One region of the Luteibacter sp. P1_D3 genome, then DNA from elsewhere that is predicted to be linked to it. Evidence: predicted binding sites of a transcription regulator. Region 1 holds the regulator's gene; the other holds the start of a gene.
The links. The regulator sigma-54, encoded in region 1, starts transcription at its own class of promoters, with help from an activator protein. The targets are predictions, from matches to a motif close to TGGCACGNGCNTTGC.
Positions count from the first base shown of each region.

Region 2: the regulator sigma-54 is predicted to act here: its motif matches at 2,661-2,675, upstream of pgaA (poly-beta-1,6 N-acetyl-D-glucosamine export porin PgaA).

Region 1 is NZ_JBFUAT010000021.1:30,271-34,923, forward strand. Features, by position in the region: gene lptC (LPS export ABC transporter periplasmic protein LptC) at 1-353, shown strand, start outside; gene lptA (lipopolysaccharide transport periplasmic protein LptA) at 316-963, shown strand; gene lptB (LPS export ABC transporter ATP-binding protein) at 968-1,687, shown strand; gene AC1DYM_RS14165 (RNA polymerase factor sigma-54) at 1,787-3,268, shown strand; gene hpf (ribosome hibernation-promoting factor, HPF/YfiA family) at 3,386-3,736, shown strand; gene hprK (HPr(Ser) kinase/phosphatase) at 3,814-4,653, shown strand, end outside.
Region 2 is NZ_JBFUAT010000015.1:91,606-96,258, reverse strand. Features, by position in the region: gene ftrA (transcriptional regulator FtrA) at 1-316, opposite strand, end outside; gene AC1DYM_RS11900 (rhodanese-like domain-containing protein) at 408-818, shown strand; gene pgaC (poly-beta-1,6-N-acetyl-D-glucosamine synthase) at 913-2,148, shown strand; gene pgaD (poly-beta-1,6-N-acetyl-D-glucosamine biosynthesis protein PgaD) at 2,145-2,615, shown strand; gene pgaA (poly-beta-1,6 N-acetyl-D-glucosamine export porin PgaA) at 2,770-4,653, shown strand, end outside.

The sequences.
Region 1 (4,653 bases):
CGCTGTACATCAACGCGCCCGACTTCGTCCTGCCACCGACCAAGGACCTGACGGCGCCGCCCTGGAAAGGGCATTCGGAATACGGCTGGGTGAACAAGGACGGCAGTCTGCTCAAGCTGCAGGGCAAGGTCCATATGGACCGCATCGCCTTCGAGCAGAACCCGCCGGCCAGCATCGATACCTCCGAGGTCACCGCGTGGCCGAAGGAGAACCGTCTGGAGACGGCGGAGGCGGCCCGGATCGTTCAGGGAGCCTCTACAATGGATGGCGTTGGCATGCGCGCCAATCTCGATACCAAGCATTTGGAGCTCCTCGATGCAGTCCACACCGTCTACCCGCCGCGCAAGCGCTAAGGTCCTGCTTGCGGTGCTCGGCGTGGCATTCGCCACGAGCATGCCCGCCGTCGCCAAGCAGTCCGATCGCACACAGCCGACCAACGTCACCTCGAAGTCGTTCGACGGCACCCAGCAGCAGGCGAACAGCACCCAGCCGGGCAAGGTGATCTGGACCGGCAACGTACTGCTGACCCAGGGCACGCTGAAGATCACCGGCGACAAGGCGACCGGCTATCTCGACGCCGACAACCAGATCATCCGCGTCATCATCGACGGCAACCCGGCAACGGTGCAGCAGCTGGACGACCAGGACCTGCTGATGCGGGGGCACGCCAGCAACATCGACTACAAGCCGGAGGACCCGTCCAACAGCGGCAACGGCATCGCCGTGCTCACCGGCAACGCGCATGTCGACAAGCAGACGGATGGCGCCGACAAGAGCAAGCTCAACCAGAGCGACGGCGACAAGATCACCTACAACACGACCAACAGCACGATGACGGGCGAGAGCAACGGCCCGCAGCCCGTGCACATGGTCTTCCAGCCGAAGAACCCGCCTCCGGGCGCGGCTCCCGCCACACCCGCCACACCGACGGCCGCCAAGCCGCCCCAGCCGAAGAAGCCCTGACCCGATGCTTTCAGCCCAAGGCCTGCAGAAGCGCTTTCGCGCGCGCCAGGTAGTCCGCGATTTCGCCTTCTCCATCCGGGAAGGCGAAGTGGTCGGCCTGCTCGGCCCCAACGGCGCCGGCAAGACCACCTGTTTCTACATGGTGGTCGGCCTGATCCAGGCCGATGCCGGCTCGATCAAGCTCGATCAACAGGACATCACCGGCCTGCCCATGCACGCCCGCGCCAAGCTCGGCATCGGCTACCTGCCCCAGGAAGCCTCGGTGTTCCGACGCCTCAGCGTGTCCGACAACATCATGGCCGTGCTCGAACTGCGCGACAACATGACCACCCGGCAGCGTGAAGAAGAGCTGGAAAGCCTGCTCGACGAGCTGAAAATCGCCCATATCGCCGAACAGAAGGGCATCAGCCTGTCCGGCGGCGAGCGTCGCCGCGTGGAAATCGCCCGCGCACTGGCCGCACGGCCGCGCTACATGCTGCTGGACGAACCTTTTGCCGGCGTCGATCCGATTTCGGTCGGCGAGATCCAGCGCATCGTCCGCCACCTGAAGGAACGCGGCATCGGCGTGCTGATCACCGATCACAACGTCCGTGAGACGCTCGGCATCTGCGACCGCGCGTATATCCTCAATGACGGCGAAGTCCTGTCCCGGGGTACGCCCCAGCACATCCTCGCCGACGAGAAGGTGCGTGAGGTATACCTGGGCCGTGAATTCCGTATCTGATACATAGTCTATTCGGCCGGTGGGCCTGACTCACCGGAATGCTGGTTTGGAAAGGTCGCAAGGGGTTACGATGGATTCGACACCTCACGCATCCAAGGCATGAAACCCGGACTTCAGTTTCGCCTGCATCAGCAGCTCACGCTGACGCCCCAGCTGCAGCAGGCCATCCGCCTGCTTCAGTTGTCGCAGCTGGAGCTCGAGGCCGAGCTCCGCCAGATCGCGGAAAGCAATCCCCTGCTCGAGTTCGCCGAGGATGCCGAGGCCGAGGCCGAGTTGCCCGAGGATGGCGACTACGACGGTCCCGACTTCCCGTCACGCGATGAACTGCCCGCCAAGACCTCCAAGGCCGAGGAAGAATCGACTGCGACACCCTCGGAAGAGCTCGCTCCCGAGTGGGACGACGATCGCTTCCATGGCGAAGCCGGGGACTACGCCGGTGCGCCTTCGCGCTCAGGCAGCGGTGATGAGGACGGCTTCGAGCCGCAGAACGCCGCGCCGGAGAGCCTCCAGCAGCATCTCGAGTGGCAGCTCAACCTGTCCCAGTTCTCGCCGCGTGACCACGCGATCGCTACCGCGATCATCCACGCGCTCGATGAAGATGGTTACCTCCGTGACGGCGTCGAGGCAGTCGAAGCCGCCCTGCCCGCCGAGCTGCTTGCCAGCGCCGAGGAGATCGAGCGCGTGCGCCAACGCGTGCAACGCTTCGACCCCACCGGCATCGCCAGCCTGGACCTCCGTGACTGCCTGCTCTGCCAGCTGTCGCAGTTCGCCCTGGATACGCCGCATCGCGACCTGGCCATCCGCGTTGTCACCGATGAGCTCGAGCTCCTGGCGCGCAACGACGCAGCCAAGATCGCCCGCAAGCTCAAGGCCGCCGAGGACGACGTCGCCGCCGCGGCCACCCTGATCCGCAGCCTGGATCCACGCCCCGGCTCCGCCCTGGACGCCACGCCCGTGGAATACGTCGCCCCCGACGTCTACGCGCGCCGCGAAAACGGCCGCTGGCAGGTGAGCCTCAACCCCGACGCCCAGCCCCGGCTGGGCCTCAACCAGCATTACTGCAACCTCATCGCCCGCGCGCGGGGCGACGACGCCACCTGGATGAAGGGCCAGCTCCAGGAAGCCCGCTGGCTGCTGAAGAGCCTGCAGTCGCGCGCCGAGACGCTGACCAAGGTGGCCGACGTGATCGTGCGCCGGCAGAGCGCCTTCCTCGACTACGGCCCGGAGGCCATGCATCCGCTGGTGCTGCGCGAGGTGGCCGAGGAAGTCGGCATGCACGAATCGACCATTTCCCGGGTCACGACGCGCAAGTACATGCACACGCCGCGCGGTACCTTCGAACTGAAGCACTTCTTCTCCAGTGGCGTGGCCACGGAGGACGGTGGCAGCGCCTCGGCCACCGCGATCCAGGCCATGCTCCGCAAGCTCATCACGGGCGAGGACGCGCGGCGCCCGCTGTCCGACCAGGCCCTGGCCGAGGAACTCCATCGACGCGGAATTCAGGTAGCCCGCCGTACGGTAGCCAAGTACCGGGAAGCCCTGCGCATCCCCAGTTCCAGCGAACGTGTCCGCGCCAGTTGAGGCGCGGGGAACCCTCACGGAGGTCCACGGTCACATCATTTCAGGCTTGAGGAACGGCACTCCGTCGTTCCGCACTCGTCGCCACCAAGGCGGCACCCTCAGCAAGAAGGAGGCGTCATGCAAATCCAGATCAGCGGCCAGCACATCCATCCCACCCCCGCCCTGCGCGAGCGCGTGGAGCAGCAAATCGGCCGCTTCGAACGCCTTTTCGACAACATCACTGCGCTCGACGTGGTCCTCTCCGTCGACAAGAACGAGCACAAGGCCGGCGGCACCCTCCATTGCGCCGGCGTCCGCCTTCACGCCGACGGCGTGGCGCGTCTCGAGGACGAAAAGAAGCCGGACGCCCTCTACAAAGCCATCGACGCCATGATCGCCAAGCTTGCCGACCAGCTGAAAAAGCACAAGGAAAAGCTCAAGGATCACCACAACACCGAGGGCCGCGACGCGCGCGTCGCCACGCCCTGAACCCCCGTCCACGCTTGATGGCACAATAGCCCCAGCCGGCGCCCTCGCGCCGGCTTCGCCATTTCAAGGGATCCAGCGTGGACCGGCTGACCGCCAGACAACTCTTCGACGGAGTACACGAGCGCATGGCGCTGCGTTGGGCCGCCGGCATGCGCGGCGAATCGCGCGTGCTCGAACCCAACACCAAGCAGAGTCGCCGCCCGTCCCTGGTCGGTTACCTGAACGTGATCTACCCGAACAAGGTGCAGATCATCGGCACCGAGGAACTCAACTTCCTCGACGGCCTGGAGCCGCGCCAGCGCTGGGAGGCGATCCACAAGATCGCCGCCTACCAGCCGGCTGCGCTCATCGTCACCAAGGACCAGGCGATCCCCTCGGATCTGCGCGAAGTCGCCGAGGAAACCGATACCCCGCTGTGGCAGAGCACCCGCCGCGGCCACGAGTTGCTCACCTACCTGCAATACCACCTGGCGCGCACGCTCGCGCCGAGAGTCACCCTGCACGGGGTGTTCCTCGAGGTGTTTTCGATCGGCGTGCTGATCACCGGTGAGCCCGGCTCGGGCAAGAGCGAGTTGGCGCTGGAGCTGGTCAGCCGTGGTCATCGCCTGGTCGCCGACGACGCCACCGAGTTCACCCTGATCGCGCCCGACGTGATCGACGGCGCCTGCCCCGACCTGCTCCAGGATCTGCTCGAGGTACGTGGTCTGGGCGTACTGAATATCCGCGAGATGTTCGGCCATACCGCGGTGAAGCCCTCGAAGTATCTCCGCCTGGTCATCCATCTCAAGCCGATGCTGGTCGGCGAAGAGACCGATGCGATGACCCGCCTCACCGGCGACGTCAGTCGGCGTAACGTGCTCGACGTGGACGTCCCCAAGATCACCATTCCCGTCGCGCCGGGTCGCAACCTCGCTGTT
Region 2 (4,653 bases), on a different contig from region 1:
CGCGGGCATGGGCGCGACGAAGCGCATCCACGACGACCGAAGGCACCGCCTCGTCGACACCCTTCCAACCGGGAATAACGATGGTCCCCGCTGCATCGAGACGATCGAGATTCCCGTCGGGCCGGACTCGCACACCATGCTGGCCGCGGATATCGCTGCCTTCCACCGCACAGGTCTCGAAGCGATACCAGTCGTCACCCAGTTCCGGCCGCGCCAGGCCGAAGACCTCGGCGGCACTGGCGAACTCGAACATGCACAGGCCGTCGTAGATCAGCGCGACGACGAGCGTGTTCGGCGGACCAGGGTGACTTGTCATGATTTGATCGCATGGTGGCGTTCTCGCCACTATGCCGGTCAGCGGCTATCGGGACAATGGCTTGCACGCCCCCACCGCCACGAGAGCCGACATGTTCAACGCCGTTACCCGTGTTCCCGCCGCCGCTTCCGGTCTCGCCGTCGCCCATTTCGAGTCCGAACTCGAATTTGAAACCGATTGCTGGGACACGCACGAGGCGCTCGCTAGTGACCATCCTGGGTTCGTGCTGCTCGATGTCCGCAGCCCGGCCCTGTTCGCCAGGGGCCACGTGCCCGGAGCGATCAATCTGCCGCACGGCAAGATCATCGCCTCACGCATGGCAGCGTGGCCCGAGACGACACTTTTCGTAACCTATTGCGCGGGCCCTCATTGCAACGGCGCGGCTCGTGGTGCGGCGAAGCTGGCTCGTCTCGGGCGCCCTGTGAAGATCATGGCCGGTGGCATGACGGGATGGATGGACGAGGGTTTCGATGTCTTGCGGGAAGCTGAATACACCCCGTGAGTCCTACACAAAACGTCAACACAAAATAGCCAGACTTGCCGATTATGAGCATCGTCATCGGCAGGTCCCACGGATGAGCACGGATGCATCGTTGATGCATTCGTTACTCGAATACGCGTTCTTCTACCCATGGATCATGTCGCTGCTCTGGATGAGCGGCGGCTTGGTCTACTTCTTCCGCATCGAGCGCCGTAAGGGCGATCGCGAAAGCCCACCGCACCTGGATCACTACCCTTTCGTCACCCTCGTCGTCCCCTGTTTCAACGAGGGTGAGCAGGTGCGCGAGACCATCGAACACCTCGCCAGCCAGCGCTGGCCCGACTTTGAAATCATTGCGGTGAACGATGGATCGAGCGACGACACCGGTCCCCTCCTCGATGCCCTGATACGCGAACAGCCGCGCCTGCGCGTCCTCCACCTGGAAACCAACCAGGGCAAGGCCATGGCCTTGCGTGCCGCGGCACTGGCGGCCCACGGCGAGTTCATCGTCTGCGTCGACGGTGACGCCCTGCTCGACGACTACGCCACGCACTGGCTGGTCTGGCATCTGCTGCGCAACGTTCGCGTCGGCGCCGTGACCGGCAACCCGCGTATCCGCAATCGCTCAACGTTGCTGGGCAAGTTACAGGTGGGTGAGTTCTCCTCGATCATCGGCCTGATAAAACGTGCGCAGAGCGTCTATGGAAGGATCTTCACGGTGTCTGGCGTCATCGCCGCGTTTCGGCGCAGCGCCCTGCACGACATCGGTTACTGGCACACCGACATGGTCACCGAAGACATCGACGTGAGCTGGCGACTGCAGATGAACGCGTGGGAAGTCCGCTACGAGCCTAATGCACTGTGCTGGATCCTCATGCCGGAGACCTTGCGCGGCCTGTGGCGGCAGCGCCTGCGCTGGGCGCAGGGCGGCTCCGAAGTCCTCCTGCGCTACGCCCGCAACCTCCTGCGCTGGCGGCACCGTCGCATGTGGCCGCTGGCCATCGAATACCTGCTCAGCCTGGTCTGGTCCTACGTGATGGCCGCGATCATCGCGTTGTGGGCCATCGGCAAGGTCGTCGACGTACCGCCCCCCTTCCACGTCGAATCCCTTTTCCCGCAGTGGCACGGCGTGGTGCTCGGGATCACCTGCCTGACCCAGTTCATGCTCAGCCTGTTGGTGGACCGTCGCTACGAGACGAAGATCGGTCGCAACTACTACTGGATGATCTGGTACCCGCTGGCGTACTGGATGCTCAACACCGTCACCTCGATCGTCGCCCTGCCCCGTGCCGCCATGCGCCGCCACGGACAGAGCGCCACGTGGGTCAGTCCGGACCGGGGAATCCCATGAAAGCCGAAGCGATCGTCATCGACCAACCCGAGCGCCAGTCGCTGCCACGGCGTGCACTGTATGGCGTGCTCACCGTGCTGGCCTGGCTGCTCTGGGGCCTGCTCTGGCTGCCTGCCCTGCACCGTGTGGCGCGCGCGCTGAACATCCCGGTACACATCGAGCGCTGGATACCGGACGTGGTTCTTAGCAGTACACGCGAGCTGGTCGACATCGTGTGGCTGGCGCCGCTGAGCCTGCTGGTGTTCCTCGCCTGGTCACTCTATGAGGGGCGCCGCAAACAGGGAGGGCGCCAGCGTCGTCGCAAGGCCGGCGCGATATCCCTGCCCGCCGCTGCGGAATCGCTGGGCACATCGACCGCCGAAGCGCTTCGCATCCAGGACAGTCGCCGCGCCGTATTAAGTGTCGACGACGACGGGCACATCGGCGTGAAGACATCGGACGCAGGCACCCGCGCGTCGCAACCCTGAACGCAGTCCTTCGAACCGCCAGAAAAATGTGATGTGCATCACACGTGGCACGGTGCTTGCCTTTACGATGGCGGGCTTCTTTAACCTCCGTTGCCGGGAATGAATATCCGGCGCGATCGAGACAGGTCATGTTGTGGGGATGGGATCAACTTTGATGATTTTTCAGCGGGACATCCGCGTGCCGCGCGCCAGGCTCTGCCTTGCGCTGCTCCTGGCCCTGCATGGGCCCGTGGCATGGGCTGCGGCACCTCCCGAACGCGATGCGCTCATGGCCAAGGTTCGCCAGGAGCGTGACCAGGGTCATCGGATCGAGGCCTTGGCGCACTGCCAGTCCATCCTCGCCCGCTGGCCGGACGATCAGGAAGCGCAGACGCTCAACGTCACTTTATTGACGGAGATTGGCGCAACGACGCGCGCCAGGGAACTGGCGTCGACGCTGCAGCCACCGCAGAGCCAGCATGACAAGGCACGCCTGGAGGCTGACCACGTCGCGCGCGAAACGCGCTGGGCGGTGGGCGAGCCCGCCGATGCGCGAGCGCCTTATGCCGAAGCCGACCGCGCCGTTGCCGACGCGCGACGGCTCGCCGACGATCCGATGCTGCCGGCCGACATGCGTCAGCGGGAGCAATTCGACCTCATCGTCGCGCTCGACCAGGCCGGCCTCACCGGCGAGGCGGCGCAGCGTTACGACGCCCTGCATGCGCAGGGGGTGACGCTTCCCGCCTATGCCGAACGTAACGCCGCAGATGCCCTCCTTGCCCGTCGCCGGCCCGCCGACGCCGCACGACTTTACGAAGACAGCATCGCCAAGGACCCTGGTCCTTACGACGACGCGGAGCTCGATCCGCGCATCGGTCTCATGTATGCCTACCTGGAGTCGGGCCAAACCCAGAAGGCGCTCACCACGATCGATGCCCTGGCGGCAAAAGAGCAGCCCTGGGTTCGCGTGCCGGGTATTCGCCTGCCGATCCAGAACCCGCGCAAGTTCGATGCCGAATCCGCCGCGATCTCGGCGCGCAGCATCGTCGACATGCAAGCCGACGCGTATGCGCGCATCGTCCCGCTCAGCCGCGAAGCACCCGCCGAGTCGAACATCCGCCGCCAGCTCGGCATGGTCGAACTGGCGCGTGGCTGGCCGCGACGCGCCCAGGACGACCTCGCCATCGCCGATACCTTGAATCCGCGCGATGTCGACTCCTACCTCGACGCAGCCGACACCCAGCGCGCCCTGCATGACTACGAGGGAATCGACGAGAACCTCGCCGAGGCCAAGGTGCTGGGCAACCGTACCGATCGCGTGGACCGCGCCGTGCAATCGTGGGATCGCGAACGTGGCTGGCAATTCGATATCAGCCAGGAAAACGGCAAGGGCTCGAGTCCCGATTACGGCGACCGTGACAGCGCGACCGTGGCTACGATCGCAAGCCCCTTGATCGACGATCACTGGCGTGTGCTCGCGCTCGGCCGCTATTCGACGGCCGACCTGCCCGAAGGCGATGTCCGCCGCACGCGCTTCGGCCTGGGCGTACGCGGTTATGCGCGTGGTCTCGAGGTCTACGTGCAGGCCCTGCCCGCCGCGGATCGCTACGTCGGCAAGACGGCGCTCGAAGCCGGTTTCGACTGGTCACTGAGCGATCACTGGGCGATCGCCGCCGACTTCAGCACAGCCGGCGAAGACACGCCGCTGCGCGCGCAGTACTACGGCATCTCGGCCAAGACGATCGATACCGCCGTGACCTGGCGCGCCAGCGAACTGACCCAGGCGCGCCTGGGCCTGTCGCGCGACGACTTCAGTGACGGCAACAAGCGCACCGGCTGGCTCGCCGCCTTCACGCAACGGGTGTATACCGCTCCCAACCTCGCCCTCGATGGCGGTGTGGAACTGGGCGGCTCGATGAACACGCAAACCGATCGCCCGTACTTCAATCCCCGCCGTGACAACAGCTACGCCTTGACCGGACGCCTGCAGAACCTGCTCGGCCAGTTCTACGAGCGTCAGGTCACCCAGCGCATCGACGTCGCCGTCGGCCAGTACGCC